2 regions of the Nocardia sp. XZ_19_369 genome follow, and region 2 is predicted to be linked to the other one. Evidence: predicted binding sites of a transcription regulator. Region 2 holds the regulator's gene; the other holds the start of a gene.

Region 1 (12,304 bases), 350 kb from region 2:
TGCGACGGTGGTAATTACCACCCAGCCGTTCCGCGTTGCGGGCTCGACGCCTGCTCTGCCGGGAAATCAAGGTGCTGAGTTCGCCTGCCGGTGCGATCCCCCGGGTTACCGCCCAGCCCACCACCGCGCGGAACCATTGCCGTTCGGTGCGCAGCACCCAGGTGTAGACGACGGCGAAGATCAGGATGTACAGAATCGTGCGCGCCGCGATCGAGCCGACCGGGATGCTCGCCGGGCTCGGCGCGTCCCAGCCGAAATGCAGTGCGGCACCGAGCAGATAGCACTGGACGAAGACCTGCGCGCGCCGCCTGATCGGCCAGTCCGCGCGTGCCACCGCGAGCACGATGCCGATACCCGCCAGGGCGGTGAGCATCCAGTGCGAGGTGATCCCGGTGAGCAGCCGCACGAAGCCGACCAGCACCGCGTTCGCCGGATTGTCTTGCGCCGAAAGCAATCCGGCGTTGGCCGAGTAGGTGATGTTCTCGACCACCTGGAAGCCGAGGCCGGTGCAGCCGCCGAGCAGCAGCCCATGGATCGGCCGATTCAGCAGTGGCTTGCCGAGCCACGCGACGGCGAAGACGCCGACCCCTTTGATTGCCTCCTCCACGATCGCGGCGGAAATCGGGGCCTGCCAATCCATGGCGAACGCGTCACCGGCCAGGTTCTGGATGATGCGCATGTTGTGGTCGTTGGCGAACAGGGCGATGCCGGGGCCCGCCAGCGCACCCCAGGCAAAACCCATGAGGAGGGGTATCGTGATCCGCCGGTGTGCGCGGAGCCGATCCAAATGCAGGACCAGCCAGCCGAATACGACCAGGGTCGCCAGTGTGAACGGCAGGCCGACCAGGATGTCGCGCCAGGTCAGCGCGGCAACCGGAGCCAACTGGAACACCAACCCGACCACGCCGAGTAGTGAAGTCAGGCAATACACCCACCACAGCGCTGATTTCGGCTGGAACCAGCTCATCGGCGCACCTTCAGTGACTCGAGCACCGGAGCCAATTCCGGCAACGTGGCGTCGTCACCGATGAGCACCAGGGTGACCGCCAGATTGTCGTTGCCGAGAATGGCGCAGACCCCCGCCTTGTCGGCACCGCGGCAGGTCGGGCCGCTGAAGCCGTTCGGTGTCTTGACCTCGCCGCCGTCGAAGTAGGCGTCGAAACCCTGCACGCCCAGCACTTTTCGTCGCCACTCGGCGGCTTCGGGGAAGTTCGTGACCCCGTCGATCACGCTGACCGCGAGTCGCGAACCATTCGGCGCGATGAGCACGGCGGTCGTCTGGTCGCCGGTCGGTCTGCGCTGCCAGCCGGCTACCCCGCCGAAGCCGACGGTGTCCGGTTCCGCTCCCGGCGCGGTCAATTCGATCTCGCTGTCCGGGGCGACCGCGGTCTCCCTGACCGGCACGAGCGCGGCGACGACCGAGGGGACGACGATCAGTGCCGCGACCACCGCGAGCACCACCCCGGCTGGCTTCCAGTCGTTGCCGGTGCGGATCGGCTGGCTCATGTGCTCCCCTCGGCGTTCTCACTCGATGGCGCGCTCTAGGCGAGAAACTGCCGCCGACCAGCGGTGCAGTCGCCTCCACGGTAAGCCAGTACGTACTGTTTGCCCGGGAACCCGGCCGTCCCGAATGCCCCGTTTGTGCGGATACGCAGCAGACCGTAAACAATCCGTAAACCGGTTCCAGCACAGTAGAGACACACCAGCACGGCGGGTTCGGAACCGGACTCGCCCCTCGAAAGGAAGCACCTCATGCGCAAGCTCAAGCTCCAGGTCCAGACCACCGCCGACGGTTACATGGGCGGCCCGAACGGCGAAATGGACTGGATGACCTTCCCCTGGACCGACGACGTCGGCGCCTACATCAAGAACGTGATGGACTCGGTCGACACCATCGTTCTCGGCCGCAACCTCGCCGAGGGTTTCATCCCGGTCTGGGCCAACCGCACCGAGGCCGACGGCGAGGACCAGGAAACCATCGACTGGATGAACAACACCCCCAAGATCGTCTTCTCCAACACCCTCACCGACTCCCCCTGGTCCAACACCACCATCGCCAACGGTGACCTCGTCAAAACCGTCACCGACCTCAAGTCCCAGCCCGGCGGCGACCTCATCGTCTATGGCGGCGCCACCCTCGCCGCCAACCTGATCGCCGCCGAACTCATCGACGAACTCCACCTCTTCGTCAACCCCACCGCCATCGGCACCGGCCTCCCCGTCTTCGCCCCCGGCGCCTACCAACCCCTCCGCACCGTCGCCGCCACCCCCTTCGACTGCGGCATCACCGCCCTCCACTACGCCCCGAAGAGCGCCTGAGCACGGAGACGGCCCGGTCCGACCCCGACGGAATAAATGTTCCGGCTGAGTCGGACAGGGCGCTCCCGCTCGCACCAGCGACTACTGAGGCCGCAACTCCTCGACCATCTCCTCGAAATTGTCCGGAGTCACCCGCCACCGATTCGCGTCGTCGTATTCCAGATCGACACTCAGGCTCATATCTGCCCGCTTGATCTGGATCAGACACGATTTCCAGTCACCCTCGCCGGGTGTCGCCATCGCGGACCGCAATTCCGTCATCATCCGCAGAATGTCGGTCCCGTCCGGAGTCCGAGCCACCCAGTTCCCGTCATCGGTGTAGACGTATCCGAACATCGACTGCTCGTCGTCGAGAATCGTGACGAGCGTCAACGAATCCCGGGTAACTTCCTGATAAGCGGGGTTCGAAATGATGAGTTCGCAAATCGACATGAGAATCGCATTGGCGTCCTGAATATCGAATGCCGGATCGCTCACGGACGAGACCGCGCCGATCGCAAATCATGTTCTTCACTCATCATGGCGGTCGACTTGGATCAGTGTGTTGCCGGAGTCATAAACGCGTGTCTCGGAAATTTCCCCATCCCCGTCATAGCTGTACTCTACGCGCTCGATGAGGCGGCCATCCGGTGTCTGTCTCTCTTCGGAGAGTAATTCGTCCTCGGTGCTCAGTAGCTCGATAGTCAACTCGGCGATCTTGCTACTTCCTGGAGATGCCGAACAGCCGACTCGGCGAGCACCCGTGGTACTCCTTTCGTACGCACTCCAGGCGCGACCGATAGCAGTGGGAAATTTCTTACTGTGCCATTTCAATGTTGCCTCGGGATCGGTAATATCGAAATAATTTACACTCACCGGAATATTGTCGCGAGTGTTGATTTTCTGTAGCATTCTGGTACCGGCGAAGGCGCCCACGGTTCGCATGGTCTGCTCCAAGGCTTCCGTTTCCGATATCTCCACCTCCTCCCCCGTCGCGTAATCGACGCCGAGGTAACACACGCGATCCACGACACTGTCTTCATAGATAGGGGCCGAAATCAAAGCCGCTGCCTTCCTTTATTATTGATATCTGAATCTTTTTGCCTGGCGGTAGGGATTCGTGTACCAGGTTACCCCAGCCCACGTCTTCGCCAACTTCCCTCGGTGCCCAGCGATAGTAGGTAAATTTACCCTTTTCCGCATCTTTCAACAGCGTTTTTCGGACTTTTTGGTTTGTGGATTCTCGTATGAACTGTTCGCTATATTTTCTGAACGTTTCCGCATCCACAATCAGTGCGACATCGACGTCGCCAGTATTGGGGTTGTGTACAGCGCCGCCCTGGACTTTGAATCGTACATCTTGCGGATCCACGCCGTACTTGCGACTCATGGCCAAGATGCCGGATTTGACCTCCTCGAAATGTTGTCGGGATTCAAAAAGGTAGGGATAACCACGTCGTCGGACCTCATCGAGATTGGCCAGGCTAGTGGTCAGCCGATCGCCTACATCTTCTACGCCATCGAAATATGGGCTCTCGCCGCGCTCAACTGCCTTGCGCCCCTTGAGGCCGTATTGTTCCAGCAGTCGAGCTGCATCGTCTCCGCGGGTAGCCAGAATATGTTGAATTTGGTCCAACTCTTCTGCGGTGGCTCTACCTAGCGCCGCTTGCGCGTCGTTGGCCAATGGCTGACCACCTACGCGGATGCCTGCGGCATGTAGTGGAGCCGCGGAATCGATGACGACAGAACCCGTGTTGCTCCCTGTCGAAGTAGCGTTCTGCACCGTTCTGTTGGTGCCGTGACTTGTGCCTGCGCTCTCGATCGCGACGGTCGCGTCGGATTCGGTAGCACCAGTCCGAGCACCCTTCGTCTCCGCCGCTGGTATCCGGGCAGCTGCTGTTTCCGCTGCTGTGGTCCGAGTAGCTGCGGCCGCCGCATCAGTTGCTGCCTGGGCGGCTGCCGGGTCAACCGCTGCCGCTCGCGTCGCGGCGGCGGAATCCGCCGCAGTTTGTGTATTTGTGGTAACGGCAGCCCCGTTCGCCGCGGGCGGGACAATCGCTCCGTCCGCAGCCTCGTCGGCCTTTCCGCCGAGCCGACCGAACATTTTGGGAAGGACCTTTGCCCCGACGCGGACTGCGACGTAGCCGAGGCCTTCGCCTGCTGCTATCCAGATGATCTCTGTGGCAATGGCGTTGGCGATGTTCTTGCCGATTTCATCGCTGGTGGGTGGGGCGCCGGGGTCGGTGGCCCAGTGCAGGCCGGCGGCGTCTTCGACGAGCAGTCCGCCGCCTTGGACCTTGTACATTCGAGTGGCGGAAACCCCTGGGGGGACGGGGATTTCCTCGATGGCAGCGAGGTGGCTGTTGCTGGTTGCCGCGACAGCGCTGTTGTCTCCGCTCGGTAGTTCGACGAAGAAGGAATTGTTCGCGGCGGGGGTTACCGGATAGCGCAAGGGACCGTCGTAGGGGGCGACAGTAGTTGGTTGTGGCGGTCCGTAGTCCGGTGTGGTCAGCGACTGGCTCGGCACCAGGGTGGCCCCGTGTGGGCGGTTGGTGCGCACGCCGTTGTTGCTGAGGACCTGCGCGTCCTTGGCGAAGGGGTTGTCCGGTACCACTGGGGCGCCGCTGGCGTCGACGCGGATGAACTGGCCGCCGACCTCGACGATTCTGTACCCCTCCGGGGTGGTGATCGCGCCGTCGGGGTGGCGGTAGAACTCGAAGTACTTCTTGTTCTCCTGGTCGTAGCTGTCCTTGCCGGCGTTGAGGACCAGTACGTGCTCTTTGCCGTCGATGCCGAGCACACTGAGACTGGCGATTCGGCCGTTCTGGTCTTTGATGACGGTGATGGGGGCATTGGGGTTTGCGGTGAGCCGCTCGACTGCCTCGACGAGTTGTTCGGCGTCGCCGAGGTGTTCGATACCCGAGGCGAATACCGATGCGGGTTCACCGGGTGCGGGGCGGGGCTGGCCGGGAGTGAGCATCTGCTGGGAGACGCGGCCGAGTTCGGCACGGGCTTGTTTTTGAGCCTCCTGGAACGACAGGGTCGTCGCGGTCCTGCCTTCGCCGAGTTCCTCGACGTCGGTGCCGGTCTTGGTCGTGTTGGTCGTGTATCCGTTGGACAGCGTGACGTTGTAGCCGACTTCCCAGCCGTCGGTGGTGGAGGTGATGGTCTTCTCCAGGGTGCCGCCGCCGGCCAGCGGGGTTACTCCGGTGGTGTTCTCGGCCATGGCCATGGGCAGATCCATGAGGTCACGCGCGGCTCGCTCGTTGGCCAACTGCGCTCGGGACTTCAACGTCCCGTCGCTGTTGTACATATAGCCCAAGCCCACCCCCGCGAGCGTGGGGAGCAACGACGGATCCACCCGATCGGGAAGCTCGGATTCGGGCGTGGGGCCCGGCGCGGCGTCGGATTCAGCCGGCACGGGGGGTGCCGTAGTGGGCCCGGGTGCCTGCGGGTTCTGCTGTGCCGACGGCTGTTCCGGGACTCGCGGCGGTTGCGGTACCGCAGGCTGCTGCTGCCCGGGTGGCTGCTGTGCCGGAGGCTGCTGCGCGGGTGGAAGTTGCTGGGCCGGCGGCGGATTCTGCTGCTGGCGGATCATCTCCTCCAACGACGCGGGCGGCGGACCGACCGTCGTGCCGGGCGGGAGCGTAGGACCTACCAAATCCTTCGGGTCGAACGGCCGCGGGTCACCGATCGGCGACGCGTGCACCACGTCATCGGGCGCCTGCACGAGGAGTTGTTCTGCGTTCCACAGCCGAGTCAGCTGCCGCGCCGCCGTACCCGGCGTCATCGCCGAGTAGTCGAAAACCCTTCCACCCCTGTTTGAATCAGCCTTCTCCTGCTGACCGACACCGCCGACGTTCAACCGTGCGAACCATGCCGAGCGTGCGGCCACCCACGACGGCGGCTGACCATTTTCGTTCGGCTCAGCCATGGTGGTCAGCACCTACCTGCGAGATGACCTGGCCGACGGCGATTCTCTCGGAGACCGCAGTCGGCTCTTGGCTACCGAAGTAGCGGGATTCGACAGTATTTTTGCCGGGCATGTGGATCGGAGACCTTCCGAGGCTGGGCACGAAGAATTCCCGAGCCTCCCCAGGCTCGGGTCCGTGAAATCGGTAGATGAGCGGTGCTTCGACGCGCACGGCCCTGTCCAGGAGGGTTCGAGGGCGCACACGGAGGCAGCGGAACGGCAATGTGAAACCCATTGCCAGGCAGTTTGTTCCGGAGATTTCCGGATGAAGGCGCAGCTATGGCGCTGCGTAGAGCTTCACCTAAGCGAACCAGATTGTCAACGCGCGTGCTGGGCGCTTGAAACGACCAGTCTCGCGCCGGCGAACTATTGGACCAGGTGGAGGTAGGCGGGGTCGGGCCGCACTTCGCCCGTAGGTGGCAAAACTGGCCCGGGCGACCGTGCAAGATCGGCGACTTCGCCCACAGCGAACGTTGGGAAAGTTCGGAACAAAGGGGGTGGGGGTGGGGTTGAGTTGGTATCGCTCAACTTTTGGAAGGGTCGAACACGTGACTACACCACAGAACCTGCCGGTGCTGTTCCTGACCGATCCGATCGTGCTGCCGGGCATGGTCGTGCCCATCGAACTGGACGAATCGGCGCAGGCCGCCATCGACGCCGCGCGCGCCGCGAAGACCGATGCCGTGCTGCTCGCGCCGCGGCTGACCGAGGGCTACGCCACCTACGGCGTGGCCGCCACCATCGAACAGGTCGGCCGGATGCGCGGCGGCGCGCCGGCGGCCGTGCTGAAGGCCGAACGGCGGGCGAAGATCGGGCACGGGGTGACCGGGCCGGGTGCCGCGCTGTGGGTCGAGGCGGAGCCGGTCGAGGTTCCCACCCCGGACGGCCGGACGAAAGAGCTGGCCGCCGAATACAAGAAGCTGGTCGTCTCGGTGCTGCAGCGCCGCGAAGCCTGGCAGATCATCGACGCGGTCAATCAGCTGAGCGACCCGTCGGCGATCGCCGACACCGCGGGTTACGCGCCGTACCTGACCGACGATCAGAAGCGTGAACTGCTGGAAACCCCGGACGTCACCCAGCGTTTGAAGACGCTGATCGAGTGGACCAAGGACCACATCGCCGAGGCCGAGGTCACCGAGAAGATCAGCGACGACGTCCGCGAGGGACTGGAGAAGAGCCAGCGCGAGTTCCTGCTGCGCCAGCAGCTCAACGCGATCCGCAAGGAACTCGGCGAGGACGAGCCGGACGGTGCCGACGACTACCGCACCAGGGTCGAGCAGGCCGACCTGCCGGACAACGTGCGCGCGGAGGCGCTGCGCGAGGTCGGCAGGCTGGAACGGGCCAGCGATCAGAGCCCGGAATCCGGCTGGATCCGGACCTGGCTCGACACGGTGCTCGAGCTGCCGTGGACGGTGCGCACCACCGACAGCACCGACGTCTCGGCCGCCCGCGCGGTGCTGGACGCCGATCACCACGGCCTGGACGAGGTCAAGGACCGCATGGTCGAGTACCTGGCGGTGCGTTCCCGGCGGGCCGCGCGTGGACTGGAGGTCGTCGGTGGACGCGGCTCGGGCGCGGTGCTCGCGCTGGTCGGTCCGCCCGGCGTCGGCAAGACCTCGCTCGGTGAATCCGTGGCCCGTGCGATGGGTCGCAAGTTCGTCCGGGTGGCCCTCGGCGGCGTGCGCGACGAGGCCGAGATCCGTGGCCACCGGCGCACCTATGTCGGCGCGCTGCCCGGCCGGATCGTGCGCGCCGTCAAGGAGGCGGGTTCGATGAATCCCGTTGTCCTGCTGGACGAGATCGACAAGGTGGGCTCGGACTTCCGGGGCGACCCGGCGGCCGCCCTGCTCGAGGTGCTGGATCCGGCGCAGAACCACACGTTCCGCGACCACTACCTCGACCTGGACCTCGACCTGTCCGACGTGCTGTTCATCGCGACCGCCAATGTCATGGAGACCATCCCCGGCCCGCTGCTGGACCGGATGGAGCTGATCACCGTGGACGGTTACACCGAGGACGACAAGGTCGACATCGCCCGCGACTTCCTGGTGCCGAGGCAGCTGGAACGCAACGCGCTGACCACCGACGAGGTGACCGTCACCGACGCGGCGCTGCGCGAGATCGCCGCCAACTACACCCGGGAGGCCGGGGTGCGGCAGATGGAGCGGTTGATCGCGAAGGCGTTGCGCAAGGCCGCGACTCGCCTGTCCGAGGTCGGGACCGATTCGGGCACAGCGGATCTCGGTTACGACGCCGAGCTGGGCTACGACGCGCTGGTCGAGTCCGAGAGCGTGGCGAAGCAGGCGCTGACGATCGACCTGGGCGATCTGAAGGAGTACCTGGGCCGTCCGCGCTTCACCCCCGACTCGGTGGAACGCACCGCGGTGCCGGGTGTGGCGACCGGACTCGCGGTCACCGGTCTCGGCGGCGACGTCCTCTACATCGAGGCCAATGCCGCGGAGGGTGAGCGTTCGCTGACCCTGACCGGCCAGCTCGGCGACGTGATGAAGGAGTCCGCGCAGATCGCGCTGACCTACGTGCGCTCGCATCTGGAAGAGATCGGCATCGAGCCGTCGGTGCTGGATCGCAATATCCACGTGCACTTCCCGGCGGGCGCGGTGCCCAAGGACGGACCGTCGGCGGGCGTCACCATGGTCACCGCCCTGGTGTCGCTGGCGCTGGGCAGGCAGGTGCGCGCCGATGTCGGCATGACCGGTGAGGTCACGCTGAACGGGCGGGTGCTGCCGATCGGCGGCGTCAAGCAGAAGCTGCTCGCCGCGCAGCGGGCCGGCTTGAAGACGGTGTTCATCCCGGCCCGCAACGAGCCGGACCTGGACGACGTCCCGGCCGAAGTGCTTGCCGCACTGGATGTCCGCCCCGTCGGTGACGTGGCCGACATCCTGGCCTACGCCATCGAGCCGGTCGCCGAGCCGGCCCTGGACGGACGGGCCTTCGCGGCCACCGCCTGACGGAGGAGCACAGGCCGGGCACCTGAGGTGCCCGGCCTTTCCTGTGCCGCTGCTCTTTTCGGTCAGCTCAGGAAAGAGATCACCGGCGGTGCCACGACTTCGGCCGGGGCACTGTGGTCTTGGCCAGCCAGCACGCTGAGCTGGGCCGCGGGCAGTAGCTCGGTGAGCCGAGTGGCGGTGTGGTGGAAGAACTCCGGGCTCGCGTCCCCGAGCAGCACGAGCACCGGGACCTCGACGGCTCCGACGAGATCGAGCGGGATCACGCCACCGGTGTCGGCGTTGCCCATGATGGCGAGGTCATAGGGCATGGTCGGGGCGACCGCCTGCATATCGGGATCCTGACCGGCGAACTGGGCCGCCTCCGGCGGTGCGCCTGCTGCGGTGAGGAAGATCCGGATGGCTTCAGCGGGGCGATGCTGTTCGATTGCGGCCCCCACCTGCTCCGCGAGTTCTCGTGCGCTCCTTCGGCTTTCGTCGCTGCCATCGCCGTAGGGCGGTTCATGCAGCACTAGACGGGTGATGGGTACTCCGGCTGCCGCGGCGCGCAGTGCGAGGCCGGCCCCGGACGAATGCCCGTACACCGCAGCCTTTCCGCCCAGTTCGTCGACCAGCGCGGCCAGATCCTCGATCTCCCGGTCCGGCGCGTACGGTGCGGTGTCGCCGCTCGCACCACGACCGCGGCGGTCGTAGTTGAGCACCGTGAACCGCTCCGCGAGCCGGGTGGCGAGGTCGTGCGTCATCGGCCGCGCGCAGAACATCCCGCTCACCACGATGACCGGCGCACCGTGCCCGAATCGGTCGAACGCGATGCGGGTTCCGTCGGCGGACGTCACGAAATCTGTCACAGCTCTTCCCTTCGTCACCAGTGCAGACGAGACGAAGACGTCGAACTGATCGGTGCGTGGGGCGGTATTTCAGGCATTGTCGGCGGTGAGGTCGCGCTCGACCGACCGTGTCGTGCCCTGCGCGACCGCGCACAGCACCGGCTCGCTGTCGGCATCCTCGGCATAGATCTCGCAGCGGACCACGGCTTGGCGGCGGGTGGCTCCGGTGACGGTGGCGACGGCGCGTAGCCGCTGACCTGCGGCGGGGCGCAGGTAGGTGATGGTGAAGCCGCCGGTCAGCACGTTCGGGCCGAGCGCGGTGCCCGCGGCGAAGGTGAGCGCGTTGTCGGCCGCGTAGGACAGCACGCCGCCGTGCACGAAGCCGAACTGCTGGCCGAGTTCGGGGCGGATGGGGATCACCAGGGTGACTGTGCCGTCGCCGAATTCGGCGATCTCGGTGCCGACCAGCTCGGCGAAGGGTTGCGCGGCGAGGACCTTCTTGGCGAGGTCGATATCGATGGTCGCGGTCATCAGCTGTCCTTCGTTCGCGCGTTGACGCGCGATAGTCGTTGGGGTGAAGCGATTTTCAGGCTGCGCGCAATGCGAGCCACGCCGCGTCCGCGAGGTCGTCCGCGACGTCGGTCGGCGCGGCGAGCATGTCGCCGCCGAGCCACTGCCTGCTGTACTCCTGCGCAGGCCCGAGCCACAGCGCGTACACCAGATCGAACGACAGATCGCGCACCGCGCCGTATCCGGCGTGCGTGCGCCACCAGCGCGCGACATTGCGCAGGAACTCGCGATTGCTGTCGCTCTCCCGCACCCCCGGCGGCCGGGCGGAGGTGAGAACCTTTGCCCGGTACTGATTCTCGGCCACCCAGCGCAGGTGTTCCCGTACCCCCGCCGTGATCCCCTCCCTGGCATCGGCGCTGTCGCCGACCGCTGCCCAGAAGTGCTGCTGATAGTCGACGAGCGCGTTCGCCCACACCTGTCGATACAGGTCCGCCTTGTCCGGGAAGTGGTGATAGAGAGCGCCGACGCTGGCACCCGCCGCGTCGCGGATCTGGGCCAGCGTCGCCTCCAGCGCCCCCTGCTCCGCGAACTGCCGCTCGGCTGCCAACAGCAACCGATCTCGAATCTTCATAACCAGAATTTAGTTCTGTTTTTCGGGCAGCGCAATGGTCGGATCAGCAATGCGGTCGAGTCAGGCCGGGCGCGGCTTGCCCCGCAACCACTCCAGGAAGGAGCGGCGAGGTCGCCGCGGATACCGCGCGAGCAGCGTGCCGGAGCCGACACGACCGTCCACGCGCAACAGCGGCGCACCGGGCCGCACCGGCCCGGTGACCTTGCTGCGCACGTCACCGCTCTTGGCCCGCACCCGGTCCACGTCGACCATCCACCCGCGCGGCACGATCAGCTCGAGGCCGCCGGAGCCGACCGACGCGTGCAGCACCACCTCGCGATGCGGGCAGAAGGCCTGGGAGAAGTCGATGATGATGGTCCCGGAAGTGCATTCGGCGGTGATCTCGGCGGGCACGATCCACTGCCCGCCCTTCTTGCGCGTCCCGCTCCCGACACTGAGCTCGATCGGCTCGCGGGCCGCGGCGGCCACCGGCAGATCCGCCGTGACGGCCACCAATTCATCGGTGGTCCGCGCCGAGTAGACGGTGACGAGTCGTCGATCCAGCTCCAGCAGATCCAGCCGACCTTCCTCGACCGCGAGGTGCAGCTGTCGAGCGGCGATCTCCCGGTCGATGTGGCCGACGCGAATCTCGGGCAGTGCGGCGCGCTCGTCCTGCGGGTCGGTCATCGGAGTGCTCCCCCTTGTGGTGGTTCTCCCGAAATCGTACGGCGTTGCGCGGTGCGAGACGCCGCCGTCAGCGCCCGATCGAGCCGGAAGTGCGGCCGTCTGTCACCCCCGTGGGGTAAGACGGACATATGGCCAGGTGGCTGTTGCATGTCGATCTCGATCAGTTCCAGGCCGCGGTGGAGTTCCGCAGGCACCCGGAGCTGCGCGGCCTGCCGGTCATCGTCGGCGGCAACGGCGATCCCGCCGAGCCCCGCAAGGTGGTGACCTGCGCGTCCTACCCGGCGCGCGCGTTCGGCGTGCGGGCCGGGATGGCGCTGCGCAGCGCCCAGCGCAAGTGTCCGGAGGGGGTGTTCCTGCCGTTGGACATGGCCAGCTACGAGGAGGCGTCGGAGGAGGTCATGTCGCTGCTGCGGACCTTTCCCGGCCGCGTCGA
Region 2 (12,304 bases):
CGAACAACTGGCGCGCGACCACCGCAAGTACGGGGTCGACGCGGCGCACTACGACGCCGCGGGGCGAGCCTTGCTGTCCGCGTTCCGCGCCTACAACGGCGCGGCCTGGCACCGCGGCCTGGAAGAGGGCTGGCGCGACATCACCATCCTGATCTCCGCGTCCATGGCCATCGGCGCCAACTCCGACAAGTCCCAGCCGTTCTGGGAGGCGACCGTGGTCGGGCACCGCAGGGTGCTGGAGGACCTGGCCATCGTGCGGTTGCAGTCGGAGAGCCCGATCCCCTATCAGGCCGGCCAGTACGTGCCGCTCACGGTGCCGCAGCGGCCGAAGATGTGGCGCTACTTCTCCCCGGCGATCCCGGCGAATCCGTACGGCGAGATCGAGTTCCACGTCCGCAAGATCCGCGGCGGCTGGGTCAGCCCGGCCATCGTGAACGAGACCAGGGTGGGCGACCGCTGGCAGATCGCCGGACCGCTCGGCGGCTTGCACGTCGACCGCGACAGCGGCCGCGACGTGCTGCTGATCGGCGCGGGCACCGGGATCGCGCCGCTGCGCGCCCAGCTGATCGAGATGGGTCAGCGCGGCATCAATCCGCGGGTGCACTTCTTCATCGGCGGCCGCTACCCCTGCGATCTCTACGACGTGGAGAACATGTGGCAGCTTTCGCAGAGCAATCCGTGGCTCACCATCGTCCCGGTCTGCGAACAGAAGACCAATCCGTGGTGGTATCCCCATCCGCCGCAGGAAGAGCCGTACGGCATGCACCGGCGGCTGATCGGTAACCTGGGCGCGGTGGTCGCGAGCTTCGGCGCGTGGGCGGACCGGCAGATCCAGATCGCCGGGTCGGCGAAGATGATCGCGGACACCCGGCGTGCGTTGATCGCGGTCGGTACTCCGGAGCACATCATCAGCTCCGACCCTGTGTGATGTAAGGAGGAGCCCCATGGGGGACGGTAGCGGACGGAGTCCGCGGGGTGGGTGGACACCGGGGGACCCCAGTGCGCTCGGTAATGGCGCACCCTTTCCGGCCGAGTGGACCGCGACGGTCGTCGGACACCATCGAATCCGGCACGATCTCGCGGTGATTCGCCTGATCGGCGAGTTCGTCCCGTTCCTGGCCGGCCAGTCCGTCGAGGTGACGGTGCCGCAGCAGCCGAGCATGCGGCGCAGGCTTTCGCCCGCGCTGCCGCCGTCGCTGGACGGCAAGCTCGAGTTCCACGTGCGCACGGTGCCCGGCGGCTGGTGCAGCGGCTCCATCGTGGCCGACACCAGGCCCGGCGACGAATGGCAGATCCGCGCTCCCCTCGGCAGTTTCGCGGTCGACCCGGCGGGCGAGGAGGTGGTGATGATCGCGGGCGGCACCGGTCTCGCCCCGCTGCGCGCGCAGATCCTGGACCTGGCCCGCGAGCCGGAACCGCCGCCCACCTACCTGTTCTTCGGCGGCCACACCCCGCGCGATCTGTACGCCTCGGACATGCTGTACCTGCTGGCCGGTGAATTGCCTTGGCTCACAGTCATTCCCGTGGTGGAGAGCCCGGACGATCCCAGCTGGGAAGACGAATGGTTCGAGCGCAGCCGCGTCGACATCGGCTTCCCGCCGGACGAGATGCTCTTCGGCACCCTCGCCGAGGTGGTCGGTTCACACGGTGCGTTCGACCACCATCAGGTGCTGGTGTGCGGCTCACCCGCCATGGTCAATGCCACGGTCGATCGGCTGCTCGCCACCGGGACTCCGCCGGAGCGAATCCAATTCGAAGGGCTCTGAACCTCTTTCGGCCGACGGCGTAGCCGGAATCCGGCCGCGGTACTGGGCGCGACCGGATTCCGACTGTGTCCGGGACAACGGGAGGGGTCGAAATCCCGGACGGCCGGTCAGAACAGCGGGTCGTGGCGGATGTTCTTGGCGAGCGTCCCCGCGGCCATCATGCGGAACTTGGTGGTCTGCACCATCGATGGCGAGCCGACGATCTGCACGTCGCGGTCGGCCCAGGCGCCGAAGCTGGCGACCACCTTGCCGATCTGCCCGGTCAGGCGCGGCTCCAGGCCCGCGTGCGCCGGCGCGAGTTCGCCGGAATCGGTGTACCACCAAGGGTTTTCCTCGTGCTCGGTAACCGGTGTCACGGTGAGCCAGCGGTTGGCGACGGCCAGGCTGTTCAGCGTGTCGAGGTCATAGAGGTCGCACGGATGGTGGCCACCGACGAACAGGTGCACCTTCGGGTTGGTCCGCCGCTGCGCCATCGCCATCAACTGGGCCCGCAGCGGCGCGATGCCGGTGCCGCAGCCGACCATCAGCATCTTGCGCTTGGCGTTGCGCGGAATACCGAGACCGCCGAGGGGCGAGCCGAGCAGCCACTGGTCACCGACGGCGGCCTGGCCGACGATCGAGGGGCTGACCCAGCCGCCGAGCACGGCACGGACGTGGAACTCGATCTCCCCGTTGGCATTCGCGGGCACCGCGGGCGACATGTAGCGCCACATCCGCGGCCGCGACGGGACCTGCACGCTCAGGTATTGCCCGGCGGCGTAGGACATCGGCTGGTTCAGCTGTAATCGCAGCACGGTCAGGTTGCGCAGTACCTCGCGGCGTTCCACCACGGTGCCGGTCCAGACCGGTGGCGTGGTTTCCTTGTCCGCCGCGCCGATCATGGTGTCGGCGATGATCTTCAGGCCTTCGTCCCAGGCCCGGTCGACCTCGTCGGTCCACATCTCGGTGCCCGCGTACACCTTCATCGCGGTTTTCAGCGAGACGGCTACGGCGGTGTAATGCGCTGCCTGCACACCGTATTTGCGATGGTCACGCCCGAGCTGGGCGAGGAAGGGCAGGAGCTTGTTCGGCTCTTCGAGCCGGTCCAACGCGTAGCCGATTGCCTTGACAAGGCGATCTCGCTGGGCGTCCATGGCTGCTGGAAAGAAATCGCGGACTTGGGGGTAGTCGGTGAATAGGATCGCGTAGAACGATCTCGCTAATTTCTCCGGCCCCCCTTCCTCCGCAGCAACCGCCTTGAACGTAGTTCTGATCAAAGCGACAGTCCGCGAATCCATTTGTGTCACAACCCCATTTCGCACTCGAACACAAACTGTGCCGGCGAGTGAGGTGCTGCGGGACACTCGTCAGCAGCCGTTGCCAAGGAGTGTAGGCGAGGTTTGCCAGGAGTGGAATCCTCCGTTTAAACAACAAGCGTGTAATTCCGCTGAAACGAGGACACGCCGAGCAAAACACTCACGAAACGGACTGAAAGACCGTAAAAACGGATGAATTCGGTCACGGATACACTGAATATGCACGACTCGATCTGCAAGTTTCACTCAGGCAGCCATCCCAGAGCGACTGCACGGCAACTTCGCTGGGCGCCCGGCCGACTCGACCGGATGCGCGGCACCCGGCACGCCATCGGGGCGCGCGGTGAAAGATGACGAGTAAAGCGGACTTTCGCGCGAGCTCTCAGCGCACTGCCACACACCGCATCTCGGCTTATCTTTGGCTACCCTTCAGAAACCGCGCCGCAGAACCGCTTCGGGCCGCTGACCTCGACGCACGATGAATGCTCCGAGATCAGCGGCCCGATTGTTAGCCAGCCGTATTCAGTATTGTTGCGCTGCGTTCGATCGCTCAAACATTACGGCGGTTACGCGGTTGCCACACCACCAGTGCGGTACTGCGTTGCGGCGGCGAAAGATCGGGCCGATAGCCCGCTCGCAACCGATCCAGCTCGGCCGACAGCTCGGCGACGCGCTGCTGCAATTCCTCGACCTGGTTGGTGAGTTCGATGATGCGTTTGATGCCCGCCAGGTTGACGCCCTCGTCCTGGGACAGCCGCTGCACCTCGCGCAACAGCTCGACGTCCCTGGCCGAGTAGCGTCGCCCGCCGCCCGAAGTGCGTTGTGGCGTTACCAGTCCCAGACGGTCATAGGTACGCAAGGTCTGCGCGTGCATGCCCGCCAGCTGGGCCGCCACCGAGATCATGAAGAACTCGGCACGCGACCCGCCGGACGCCTGCTTCGGATCATGGGACATCAAGCACCTGCCCATCCTGCCCGTGGGTCGAAACCGCTGGCCTTCTCCGCCTCGGCGTAGCGCCGAAGCGCCTCCGCGGCGTTGTCGTCCAGCTTTTGCGGCACCGCGACCTTGACGGTGACCAGCAGGTCACCGGCGCCGCCGCCGCGCTTGGGCACGCCACGACCGCGTACCCGGAGGATGCGGCCGTCCGCGGTGCCCGGCGGCACCTTGACGCCGACGCGCCCCTCCAGCGTGGGCACCGAAACCGTGGTGCCCAACACCAATTCGCTGTAGCTGACCGGCAGCACCAGGGTCAGGTCGTCGCCGTTGCGGCCGAAGACCTTGTCCTGGCTGACGTGCACGCTGACGAACAGGTCACCCGAGGGCGCGCCACGCAGGCCCGCCTCGCCCTGTCCGGCCAGCCGAATCCGTTGTCCGTCACTGACTCCCGGGGGAATCCGCACCGTGATGGTGCGTGTGCGGTTCTGGATGCCGCTGCCGTGGCAGTCGACGCACGGGTCGTCGATGATCGAGCCGGTACCCCGGCAGTCATCGCACGGCTCGCTGAAGCCGAATGCACCCTGGTTGCGGCTGACGATGCCGGTTCCATTGCAGTGCGGGCAGACCCGCGGGCTGGTACCCGGCTTGGCGCCGCTGCCGTGACACGTCGTGCACGGCGACGGACTGGTCATCCGCAGCGGAACGGTGACGCCCTGCGCGGCCTCACGGAAGCCGAGGGTCGTCTCGGTCTCCACATCGGCCCCGCGGCGCGGGCGACTGGTCGTGCGCGTGCCGCCCCGGTTGAACAGGCCGCCGAGCAGGTCACCGAGGCCACCGTCGCCGGCGTTCGCGCCGCCGAAGATGTCACCGATGTTGAAGTCCTGCGAAAAGCCGCCGCCCGCACCGGGAGTGAACCCGCCGCCGCGTGGATAGCCGCCACCCGCGAACAGCTTGCGGGTCTCGTCGTACTCCTTGCGCTTGGCCGGATCCGACAGCACCGCATGCGCTTCGCTGACGGTCTTGAACCGCTCCTCGGCCTTGGCATCACCGGGATTGGCGTCCGGATGCAGGTCGCGCGCGAGCTTGCGGTACGCCTTCTTGATCTCGTCCTGCGAGGCCGTGGAGGAGACACCCAGCTCTTTATAGAAGTCCTTTTCGATCCACTCCCGTTGACTCACCGGATATCTCCTCCTCTCGCGTCTTTATTGTTTGTTCGCGCCGGCATCAGCATCCGATGCCTCTGTCGTTTCGGCCGCGCCGTTGTCGGCCCCGCCATCGGTAACCCCGACCAGCGCGTGCCGAAGCACCCGCTCGCCGAACCGATAGCCCTTACGCATGACGATGCCGATCACCGGGTCGTGCCCGGAGCCCTCGTGCTGCACGGCCTCGTGCAGGGTCGGGTCGAAAGGCTCACCCTCCGAACCGAATTCCTCGAGGCCCTGCTTGTGCAGCGCGGTGGCCAGCTTGTCGGCCACCGACTTGAGCGGTCCGGAGTCCAGGTCGCCGTGTGCCCGGGCCCGATCGAGATCGTCGAGCACCCCGAGCAATTCGGTGACCACGGCGGCCTTGGCGGTGTCGATCGCGGTCTTGCGGTCGCGTTCGACACGGCGCCGGTAGTTGGCGTACTCCGCGGTCAGCCGCTGCAGATCGGCGGTGCGCTCGGCGAGCTCCTTGGTGGTGGCATCGGCCAACAGCTCGGCACCCTTTTCCGTGTCGATGACGGACTCCGCGCCGTTGCCGGTACCGGGCCCGTCGGCGGCCTCGGCCGCCGACGGTTCCCGAACCTCACCCGGCTGCGACTGGTCGCCGCTCAGGTTCCGGTCCTCCGGGTCAATCTTGCGATTGTCCACAAAGGTGATCGGCTCTTGCTCGGAGTCGCGTCGCTCCGAATTGTTGCCGTCGGTCACTTCTTCTCCGTGTCAACCGGCTCGTCCACAACCTCGGCGTCCACGACCTCGTCCTCGGCGTTGTTCGACGCCGACGACCCGTTGCTGGACGCCGCAGCGTCATTGGCCGACGATTCGTAGATCGCCTGGCCCAGCGCCTGCGACTCGGTCGCCAGCTTCTCGACCGCCGCCTTGACCGCGGCGATGTCGGTGCCCTTGAGCGCCTCGTTCGCCTCGGCGATGGCCGCCTCGACCTTGGTCTTGATCTCGGCCGGGACCTTGTCCTCGTTGTCCTTGATGAACTTCTCGGTCTGGTGCACCAGCGACTCGGCCTGGTTGCGGGTCTCGGCCTCCTCGCGGCGGGCCTTGTCCTCGGCGGCGTGCGCCTCGGCGTCCTTGACCATCCGGTCGATCTCTTCCTTGGACAGGCCGGAGCCGTCCTGGATCTTGATCGTGTTCTCCTTGCCGGTGCCCTTGTCCTTCGCGGTCACGTGCACGATGCCGTTGGCGTCGATGTCGAAGGTGACCTCGATCTGCGGCACGCCGCGCGGGGCCGGCGGGATGCCGGTCAGCTCGAAGGAGCCGAGCAGCTTGTTGTGCGAGGCGATCTCACGCTCACCCTGGAACACCTGGATCTGCACCGACGGCTGGTTGTCGTCGGCCGTGGTGAAGGTCTCCGAGCGCTTGGTCGGGATGGTGGTGTTGCGCTCGATGAGCTTCGTCATCACGCCACCCTTGGTCTCGATGCCCAGCGACAGCGGGGTCACATCGAGCAGCAGGACGTCCTTGACCTCACCCTTGAGCACACCGGCCTGCAGTGCGGCGCCGACGGCGACGACCTCGTCCGGGTTCACGCCCTTGTTCGGCTCACGGCCGCCGGTCAGTTCCTTGACCAGTTCGGACACCGCGGGCATCCGGGTGGAGCCACCGACGAGCACGACATGGTCGATGTCGGCCACGTTGATGCCCGCATCCTTGATCACGGACTGGAACGGCGCGCGGGTGCGGTCGAGCAGGTCCGAGGTGATCTTCTGGAACTCGGCGCGGGTCAGCTGCTCGTCGAGGAACAGCGGGTTCTTGTCCGCGTCGACGGTGATGTAGGGCAGGTTGATCGAGGTGCTCTGCGAGGAGCTCAGCTCGATCTTCGCCTTCTCGGCGGCCTCACGCAGCCGCTGCAGCGCCATCTTGTCCTTGGTCAGGTCGATGCCCGCGCTGGCCTTGAACTTGTCGACCAGCCAGGTCACCACGCGCTCGTCCCAGTCGTCACCACCGAGGTGGTTGTCACCGGAGGTGGCGCGGACCTCGACGACGCCCTCGCCGATCTCCAGCAGCGAGACGTCGAAGGTGCCGCCACCGAGGTCGAAGACCAGGATGGTCTGTTCCTTGTCGCCCTTGTCCAGGCCGTACGCCAGCGCCGCCGCGGTGGGCTCGTTGACGATGCGCAGCACGTTCAGGCCGGCGATCTGGCCTGCTTCCTTGGTGGCCTGCCGCTGGGCGTCCTCGAAGTACGCGGGCACGGTGATGACCGCGTCGGTGATCTCCTCACCGAGGTAGGCCTCCGCGTCGCGCTTCAGCTTCATCAGGGTGCGCGCGCTGATTTCCTGCGGGGTGTACTTCTTGCCGTCGATCTCGACAGTCCAGTCGGTGCCGATGTGGCGCTTGACCGAGCGAATGGTGCGGTCGACGTTGGTGACGGCCTGGTTCTTGGCCGGCTGGCCGACCAGTACCTCGCCGTTCTTCGCGAACGCGACGATCGACGGGGTGGTGCGCGATCCTTCCGAGTTGGCCACGACGACCGGTTCTCCGCCTTCGAGTACGGCGACGACCGAGTTCGTGGTCCCGAGGTCGATTCCGACCGCACGAGCCATTGTGGTTCCTCCTATTTGACGTACTGACATGTGTCGGTGCCTGGGCGGTTGCGCCCTGCGGCCTGGTCTTGCCTTATGCCGCGAGACCTCGCCCCAAGCACCTGGCGGAGCACGGTCCCAGCAACGCTGAGCGTGGTCGGCTCAATCCTGCCCCCAATGATGATCGGGAGTCAACTCAAACTTGAGTCAGACACACTCAACGTTGTCGAATAGCTCAACGGACAGCAGACGCGGATCATTCCCGAACGACGACATCGATTTCGTCCGCTCGCGATTGTCCTCGCCGGACCCGGCCGCGACCACCCCGTGGTGCAATAACACGCGCGGCGGGTGTGATCCCGGCGGGAAGGAGTCACGGTGTCGACGAAGACGCGGTCATGGTGGGGTTGGGGCAACGTCGAGGACGCGGTAGTCGGCGCTGAGCGGGCGGCACTGACCGAGCGCGTAGCGGCCATCCTGCCCGGCGCCGATCTGACGGCACACAAGCCGCCGCCGATCGAAACGCTGGCGCTGCCCGCACCGCGGATCGCGGCACCGGAGGCCTTGGCCGAGCTCGTTTCCGTCGACCCCGCCGATCGTGCGGCGCATGCACACGGACAGGCGTTCCGCGATGTCGTCCGAAATCTCTTGGGCGAGGTACGAACTCCGCCCGACCTCGTCATGCGGCCGCGCACCGAAGCCGACATCGTCGACGTGCTCGATTGGGCGAGCCGGGCGAATATTGCCGTAATCCCGTTCGGCGGTGGCACTTCCGTGGTCGGCGGGGTGGAGCCGCGGCTCGACGGCACCTTCGCCGGTGCGGTGAGCCTCGATCTGGGCGCACTCGACCGCGTCCTGGAGATCGATCCCGTCAGTCGCGCGGCGCGGATTCAGGCGGGTGTGTTCGGGCCCGCGCTGGAAGACCAACTGCGCGAGGCGAAGCTGACCCTGCGGCATTTTCCGCAGTCGTTCGAGTTCTCCACCCTCGGCGGCTGGCTGGCCACCCGGGCCGGTGGGCACTTCGCGACGCTGTACACCCACATCGACGACCTGGTCGAGTCGATGCGGGTGGTGACGCCCGCGGGGATCAGCGAGTCCCGCCGGTTGCCCGGCTCCGGTGCCGGGCCAGCGCCGGACCGGATGTTCCTGGGCTCCGAGGGCACGCTCGGCGTGATCACCGAGGCCTGGCTGCGGCTACAGGACCGGCCGCGGTGGCGGGCAACGGCTTCGGTGCATTTCGACGATTACGACCGCGCGGTGGCCGCCACCCGCGCCATCGCGCAGTCCGGCCTGTATCCGACCAACTGCCGGCTGCTCGATCCCGCCGAGGCCTTCCTCAACGCCGGCGCGGCGACCGCGGGCGGGGTGCTGGTGCTCGGCTTCGAATCGGCGGATCACCCGACGCGGCCGTGGATGGAACGGGTCGTCGAGATCGCCGTCGAGCACGGCGGCGCATTGCCCGAGCCCGTGCGCTATGTGGATTCGGACACGAACACCCACACCGGCGGCACCGCCGACACCTGGCGCTCCTCTTTCCTGCGCATGCCCTACCAGCGCGACGCGCTCGCCGCCCAGTCGATGATCACCGAGACGTTCGAAACCGCCTGCACCTGGGACAGATTCGCGGAACTGAAGGCCGCCGTGACCACCGCCGCGAACGACGCGATCCGGGCGGTCGGCGCGACCGGCGTGGTCACCTGCCGATTCACCCACGTCTACCCGGACGGGCCCGCACCGTATTTCGGTATTTACGCCGCAGGGCGCTGGGGCAGCACGGTCGCGCAGTGGGACGACATCAAAGCCGCAGTCTCCGAGGCACTCTCGGCCGCGGGCGGGACGATCACCCACCACCACGCGGTGGGCCGAGATCACCGGCCGTGGTACGACCGGCAGCGCCCGGAGCCGTTCGCGCTGGCGCTGCGCGCCGCCAAATCCGCGCTCGATCCGGCGGGCATCCTGAATCCCGGTGTGCTCCTGTGAATTACCGCGCCACGGTCAATGCGGCATCCGTTCGCCGGTGAGACCGGGGTGAACTCCCGGGCGTAGCCCGTTGCTCGCGGCCGTTCGCTGCAACAGCCGCAGCAGCGTCGTTCGTTCCTCGGCGGCGAGTTCGGCGAACAGTTCGGCGTCGAGGCGGGCCACCACCTGCTGTGCGCGGGCCAGTACGTCGTGCGCGGCGGGCAGCAGATAGACGGCGTGGGCGCGGCGGTCGGTCGGGTGCCTGCGTCGTTCGACGAGCTCGCGCTGCTCCAGCTCGTCGACGAGACCGACCATCACATTGCGATGGATGCCCAGCGTCTCGCCGAGCCGCTGCTGGGTTTGCCCGTCGTGTTCGCGCAGTAGCCGCAGCATGCCGAAGTGCCGGGGGCCGATGCCGATCGGGGTGAGCAGCTCGCCGAATCGGGCACCGGTATAGGCGCCGAGCTGGCCGAGCAGGAAGGCCGGTTGCTCGGACAGCGGCGGAAACCTCGGATCGGTCACGCTGTCAGCATACCTATACGCACCTAACTTGATTGTTCTATTGATTGATAATCACTTGAGGTGCATAGTTTGGATATGGATATTCTGGTTATCGGCCGCGGCCCGAGCGTGGTGGCGTCCGGCCTCGAACTCATTCGCGCACAAGGGTTCACCGCACACGGCGTGACCGCCGACGAAGACGCACTGGCGGCGCTCGCGGCCGGTCCGGTCGGCCTGCTGCTGATCGGCGGTGGCGTAGAAAGCGATTCGAGCGCGGCGTTGAAAGAAAAGGCCGAACAGCACGGCGTCGCGGTGCTCGAGGCCGTGCGCAAAGGTCGCGACCTGGAAACCTACCTCCGGGAAGAGGTGTTCCCCGTACTGCGCGGCCGGCAGTGAAAATGCCTGTGGGCTGGAGTGTTTCGCACTCCAGCCCATCGGACCGCCGTCAGGCGTGCACGAGCTGCTCGGGCAGCTCGTCCGGGTCGGCGATCGCGCTGCGGCGCAAGCCGGTCGCGGCGATCACGCCGGCCAGGACCGCGGCGACAACCGGAACGATCAGCGCGGTGCGCAGTCCGTCCATGCCGACACTGCCCGCAGTGACCGCCGCGACGTTCACCGCGGTCACCACCGAGATGCCCAGCGCCGCACCGAATTGGATTGCGGTGTAGAGCAATCCACCCGCCAGGCCGTGCTCCTCCGCCGCGATATCGTCGGTGCCCGCGATGGTCAGCGGTCCGTAGACCAGCGCGAAGGCCACGGCGAGCAGCAGCATCGTCGGGAGCATGGCGAGATACGTGCGATCCAGGTCCGTCGGCAGGAACAGCACGTAGGCGAGCGCCGCGAGGACCGTGCCACCGAAGATCACCCGAACATTGCCGAACCGGCGCACGAACCAGGGCGTCAGCAGCGGAGCGAGGATCGCGTCCAGACCGAGCACCGCCATCGCCAAGCCGGTCTGCACCGTGCTCCAGCCGCGCACTTCCTGGAAGTACAGCGTCGCCAGGAACTGGAATCCCATGAACGAGGCGATGAACAGCACCGCGACCAGGTTGGTGCGCACCAGCGGGACCGAACGCAGGATGCCGAGCCGGACCAGCGGTGTGGCGGTGCGGCGTTCGTTCACGACGAACAGTGCGAGCGCCGCCAGACCGCCGGCGAAGGACGCCACCGTCAGCCCCGGATTGTCACCGGGATGCTCCAGCCGGACGACACCGTAGACGAGCAGCAGCATCGCAGCGGTCACGCTCAACGCACCGAGCAGATCGAAGCCGCCCCGAACCCGCTGCGGCACACCGGAATCCCGGATCGTGACGATCGCAGCCACCAAGAGCACGGCCGAGACGAGCACCGGCACGAAGAACACCCAGCGCCACCCGAACGCGGTCAGCAATCCGCCGACCACCATACCGAGCGAGAAACCGCCCGCCGCGACGCCCGCGTAGAACATCAGCGCCTTGTCGCGCACCGCCCCCTCGGCGAAGTTGGTGGTGATCAGCGAGAGACCGGCCGGGGCGAGGAACGCCGCGGCCACCCCGGTGACGAAGCGGGCGGTCAACAGCATCCACCCGGTGGTGGCGAATCCGCCGAGTCCGGAGAACACCAGGAACACCGTCAGCCAGAACAGGAACATCCGCCTGCGGCCGAGCAGGTCGGCGGCGCGGCCACCGAGCAGCACGAACCCGCCGTAGCCGAGCACGTACGCCGACACCACACCGCTGAGCATGCCGGTGGACAGGCCGAGTTCGGCCCGGATCGAGGGCAGCGCGACGCTCAGCATCCCGACGTCGATGCCCTCCATGAATATCGCGCCGCACAACACCGCGAGCACGCCCCAGGCGCGGCCGGACATCTCGGTAAAGACCTCGGCGGCTCTGGATTTCACCATCACGACTCCCCGAACACAGTAGGTTCCCCACAATGGGGTCGGTTACCTCTTGATACCGAGGAGAAGTCTCAGGCAGAATCGACGACTATGGAAGACGGCACTTTGAAGTCACCGGGGCACTGCGGGGATACCGCCGCCGACTTCGACGTTTCGCACTGGGACGCCCGCGCCGACTGCGAGGTGCGGCAGATCCTCGATCGCGTCGCCGACAAGTGGTCGCTGCTGGTG

The links. Region 2 encodes HspR, which represses chaperone genes until heat shock. Its sites were predicted from a motif close to ANNTGAGTNNNNNNNACTCANNT; they were not measured.
Region 1: a site for HspR is predicted at 6,779-6,801, ahead of lon (endopeptidase La). Genes of this name have one in related genera too.

The regions. Positions count from the first base shown of each region.
Region 1 is NZ_JACVED010000001.1:981,460-993,763, reverse strand. It holds gene IBX18_RS04625 (PrsW family intramembrane metalloprotease) at 1-967, opposite strand, end outside; gene IBX18_RS04620 (hypothetical protein) at 964-1,506, opposite strand; gene IBX18_RS04615 (dihydrofolate reductase family protein) at 1,753-2,319, shown strand; gene IBX18_RS04610 (hypothetical protein) at 2,401-2,796, opposite strand; gene IBX18_RS04605 (hypothetical protein) at 2,830-3,360, opposite strand; gene IBX18_RS04600 (hypothetical protein) at 3,338-6,232, opposite strand; gene lon (endopeptidase La) at 6,880-9,240, shown strand; gene IBX18_RS04590 (alpha/beta hydrolase) at 9,303-10,085, opposite strand; gene IBX18_RS04585 (PaaI family thioesterase) at 10,155-10,595, opposite strand; gene IBX18_RS04580 (TetR/AcrR family transcriptional regulator) at 10,651-11,205, opposite strand; gene IBX18_RS04575 (DUF1707 domain-containing protein) at 11,266-11,871, opposite strand; gene IBX18_RS04570 (DNA polymerase IV) at 12,000-12,304, shown strand, end outside.
Region 2 is NZ_JACVED010000001.1:633,348-645,651, forward strand. It holds gene IBX18_RS02965 (FAD-binding oxidoreductase) at 1-928, shown strand, start outside; gene IBX18_RS02970 (FAD-binding oxidoreductase) at 945-1,766, shown strand; gene IBX18_RS02975 (globin domain-containing protein) at 1,874-3,043, opposite strand; gene IBX18_RS02980 (heat shock protein transcriptional repressor HspR) at 3,612-4,016, opposite strand; gene dnaJ (molecular chaperone DnaJ) at 4,016-5,176, opposite strand; gene grpE (nucleotide exchange factor GrpE) at 5,201-5,905, opposite strand; gene dnaK (molecular chaperone DnaK) at 5,902-7,752, opposite strand; gene IBX18_RS03000 (FAD-binding oxidoreductase) at 8,110-9,711, shown strand; gene IBX18_RS03005 (MarR family winged helix-turn-helix transcriptional regulator) at 9,727-10,212, opposite strand; gene IBX18_RS03010 (hypothetical protein) at 10,288-10,587, shown strand; gene IBX18_RS03015 (MFS transporter) at 10,637-12,076, opposite strand; gene IBX18_RS03020 (helix-turn-helix domain-containing protein) at 12,164-12,304, shown strand, end outside.